DNA from 2 places in the Chryseobacterium gotjawalense genome. Region 2 is predicted to be linked to the other one. Evidence: riboswitches for the same ligand, from Rfam matches in the RefSeq annotation. Region 2 holds a riboswitch; the other holds the start of a gene.
What was found. A riboswitch is a leader RNA that binds a small molecule or an ion and turns the genes downstream of it on or off. The one in region 2 is predicted to bind S-adenosylmethionine.
Positions count from the first base shown of each region.

Region 1 (2,206 bases), 210 kb from region 2:
ATCTTTATTTCGGTTTTATTTTTCATGAATGATGGTATTTAAAATTTGATTAAGTTGATCGTATTCCATTAAAAAGGCATCGTGACCATGAATGGATTTTATTTCGTGATAGTAAGTATTTGATTTTGACTCGTGTAAAAATTCATAACATTTTTGCATTTCAAAAGCAGGAAAAAACAAATCGGAATCGACAGCGATGAGATGAATATTGGCTGTAATTTCCTTTAGTTTTTTTTCATCTGTATTAATGGTCATCAGCAGATGATTCATTAACCGATAAGCATTTAGACTAAATCTTTCGTTTAATTTTTCACCGTGGAAATTGAGCCAATCGTGGGATTTAAGAATCTGCTTTTCTGCATGCATTTCATTTTTAAATCTTTCATTTAAAGATGCCGGCGTCCGGTAACACAACATGGCGTGGATTCTGGCTTTTTGCAAAGGTCGATCAGGCTGATTCAATAAAAATTGCTGAACCAAACACTGCGCATGCAACCAGTCGGCGGTTTTATAATCACACGCAACCGGAATGAAATTTTCGGCCAAGTTGGGTTTTAATGCTAACATTTCCCAACCGATCGCACCGCCTAAGGATCCTCCAATTAAAGTATGAAGTCTGGAAATATTTAAAAATGATAAACCTTTAAGGAAAATAGCGGCAATATCTTTTGGTGTAAAATTCTGCTCATTTTCAACTAAATTTCCGTCGAATCCATTTCCTGGAATATTAAAACAGATGACAGAATAAATATTCGTATCAATAATTTTATCCACTCCGATTAAAGAATTCCACCAACCATTTTCACCGGCAACATTAGAATTTCCGGTTAAAGCATGGTTGACTAAAACGATTGGGGCAGAATATAAATCTTTACCAAATAATTGATACGACAAATCGACATCAAGGATTTTTCCTGATACTAACTGGTGGTTTTTGAGTTTGAGATGTTGTAGCGAAGTTTTCAATTTTTCTTAAAATTAAAATTGAAAATGCTACCTGAGAAAGGTAAAATAGGATTCTGTTATCTCTTCCCAAATCGGGATAGAATGTAGCACCTTCTCCGTTTCCGAAGGGTTGCCAAGGTTTCATCGAGTCTAATCTCTCCACCTTTCTTAATAACATTTTCAAATATGTAAATGAACTTATTTCAGTGCAAAGGAAAGCATTAAAATATAACCTCACAAATTTTAGGAATCTATTTTATTCCTTAATTTCGCACCAGAAATTATTTTAGAAAGATGACGGAGAAAGAAAGAATGCTCGATGAGAACTGGAAAACGTGGGGACCTTACGTAAGTAACAGACAATGGGGGACGGTTCGGGAAGATTACAGCAATGATGGAAATGCCTGGGGATATACAACTTACAACCAGGCCATCAGCAGAGCTTATCGCTGGAGTGAAGACGGGATCGCAGGAATCTGTGACTCGAAGCAGCGCTTATGTTTTGCTTTTTCATTTTGGAACCGCAAAGACAAAATGATCAAAGAACGTTTCTTTGGATTGAGTAATCATGAAGGAAATCATGGCGAGGATTTAAAAGAACTCTACTATTATCTTGACAATACACCGACCCATTCCTATATGAAAATGGTGTATAAATATCCAATCAGGGAATTCCCTTACGACCATTTAATTGCAGAAAACGGAAGAAGATCTAAGCATGATCCGGAATTTGAGTTGATCGATACCGGAATATTTAATGACAATAATTACTTTGATTTATTCATTGAATATGCTAAAATAAATCATGATGATTATCTGATCCGTGTCACTGCAGTAAACCGGAGCGGTAACAAAGCACCGCTTGTTATTTTGCCAACCATCTGGTTTAGAAACAATTGGAACTGGGATTACGGCGATTATGAACCTCAGCTAAAATCTTCGGCGACTGGCGACATTGAGATTCATCATGAATCTTTACCCGTAATAAAACTATATTCCCGGGACCAAAATACAGAAGCCCTTTTTTGCAATAACGAAAGTAATCCGGCTAAAATTCATGGTGCGAGCAGTGAACCAAAATACTACAAAGACGGCATCAATAATTTTTTGATCCATAATGACAGAAATTCAGTAAATCCTGACCAAGCGGGAACTAAAGCCTGTTTCGTAATCGATACAGAAATTGAAGCCGGAGAAAGCAAAACATTCGATTTCCGATTGAGTCCGCATGATATGAAAAATGCTTTCTTTGACTTCGACG
Region 1 is NZ_CP124855.1:1,742,261-1,744,466, forward strand. It holds gene QGN23_RS07930 (ACT domain-containing protein) at 1-26, opposite strand, end outside; gene QGN23_RS07935 (alpha/beta fold hydrolase) at 16-966, opposite strand; SAM riboswitch class I at 1,020-1,123, opposite strand; gene QGN23_RS07940 (MGH1-like glycoside hydrolase domain-containing protein) at 1,240-2,206, shown strand, end outside.
Region 1: linked by a shared signal. The riboswitch ahead of QGN23_RS07935 (alpha/beta fold hydrolase) and the one ahead of QGN23_RS07080 (O-acetylhomoserine aminocarboxypropyltransferase/cysteine synthase family protein) in region 2 are both predicted to bind S-adenosylmethionine.

Region 2 (2,206 bases):
CGGGGAAATCGTAGGACCGAAATCACGCATACCTTCAACCCTGGCTTTAATGACGAATGCGATATTTCCAAACTGAGAATCTACCCCAAAAACATCTGAAAATACCAAACCGTGATAACTTTCACAAGGTTCGGATAATTGCAGGAATTTTCCGTTGCCCCAATCGAAATTTCCTCCATCAATAATGATTCCACCAATAGAAGTTCCGTGGCCGCCGATCCATTTGGTAGCCGATTCTACTACGATATTGGCACCATGTTTCAGGGGTTGGAAAAGGTAACCGCCGGCTCCAAAAGTATTATCGACAATTAATGGAATACCGTGTTTTTTGGCAACTTCGGCAATCGCCTCAAAATCGGGGATATTTAAACTTGGATTTCCGATGGTTTCCAAGTAAATAGCTTTCGTACTTTCGTTAATCAACCGGTCGAAACTTTCCGGATGATTATTATCTGCAAAGCGCGTTTCTATTCCTAATTTTTTAAAAGAGACTTTGAACTGGTTATAACTTCCGCCGTACAAATAGGGAGAACTCACGAAATTGTCGCCGTTTTGAAGGATATTTGTCAAAGCTAAAAACTGTGCGGCATGACCGGAACTTGTTGCCAAAGCGGCAATACCGCCATGCAAAGCTGCCATTCTTTTTTCGAAAACATCGGTGGTTGGATTCATCAAACGGGTGTAGATATTCCCGAATTCTTTTAACCCAAAAAGATTGGCTGCATGTTCTGCATCATCAAAGGTATAACAGGCGGTTTGGTAGAGCGGAACAGCTCGTGAGTTGGTGGTTGGATCTACGGTTTGACCGGCGTGAACCTGTAAAGTTTCAAATTTTAAATTGCTCATATTTTAATTTATTTGTTTTAAATTTTGCAACTTATCCTTTGAAAATACTTGTCGAAAGAGCATAAAAAAGCTCTTTCGACAAATCAAAAGAGCTTAATATATAGAATTTATATTTTCTAAATTTTAATATCTGACTTATCTTTCCCGCGCTGGCGAGTTGAATTTTGCACCTTATTTATTTCTAAACAGGTTGCCAAAGTTTCAAAGGGTCAATTCCCTCCACTTTTCTGAATAAGTTGCGATTTTTTAAAGAACGATTAGAGTGCAAATCTATATAAATATTTTGAATCTCCAAAAAATGTCAGTTATATTTTACGTGTATTTTTTTAAGCTATTGATTTGTAAGTCGATTTAAATAGAAATGCTATTTTTTTATGATTTCGCTTTTTCTAAAGAAATCGGTGTTGTTATTTTATCGTTTAAATTCAAATTGTTGAGTTGGTACTCGCGGATTTCAGAATGATTGATTCAGATTAATTCTTCTCCGTTTATCAGGGATTTTTATCTAAGTACCTAATTATTAGACTTAAATTTATTCTTAACCCATTGTATTAAAGTTTGTTAAATCTTCTTTCGTTTGCAATGTTTAGATTAAATTTAGGGTAACTTAAAAACACCTATTATGATTGTAAAAGTACTTGAAGTAATTGCTACTTCAGAAATTAGTTTTGATGACGCTGTGAGAAATGCCGTAAAAGAAGTTTCCAGAACGATAAAAAACATCGACAGCGTTTATGTAAAAGACATGAAATGCCATGTGAAAGATGGCGAAATTTCAACTTACGGATGCGTTTGTAAGGTTTCTTTCAGGGTTGAATAATTAAAATATTTGGCAATGAAAAAACATCCGTTTTGTGGTTTCAAAATGGATGTTTTTTATTCTGAATCTATGATTTTGCGATTGATTTTAATTTTTCGTTCCCCAAGGCGCACCTGGTGCTTCAATCGTTTTAGTCAAATCAAATCGTACGGTGAACAAACGGTCGCTTCCGACTCTGCGAAGGTTATAAGTGAAGCTTTCACCATCAACAGTAAACCACCAAACGTTAGTAGCCGCTTTTGGTAACATTGCGGTGGTGTGTGCATCAGCAGGAAACATTTGAAGATTCTCCAGACCGACATTTGAACTTGTGCCACCATATTGCGTTACTTTTTCCGGTGTCCCGTCGGGATTGCGGTGATCGTGTTTTAAACTTAAAATTTTGTCGGGATTCATATGCAAAACCCATGTTCGGGATTTATCGTCACCTACGAAAAATGAAATTTTAATCTCTTTTTTTTCGCATGACCGAACGTGCATTACCAGTTTTTTTCCGGTAAATCCATCGCCTTCAGCACCTCCAGAAATTATTTCCCCTTC
Region 2 is NZ_CP124855.1:1,532,291-1,534,496, reverse strand. It holds gene QGN23_RS07080 (O-acetylhomoserine aminocarboxypropyltransferase/cysteine synthase family protein) at 1-846, opposite strand, end outside; SAM riboswitch class I at 979-1,084, opposite strand; gene QGN23_RS07075 (dodecin family protein) at 1,469-1,666, shown strand; gene QGN23_RS07070 (hypothetical protein) at 1,754-2,206, opposite strand, start outside.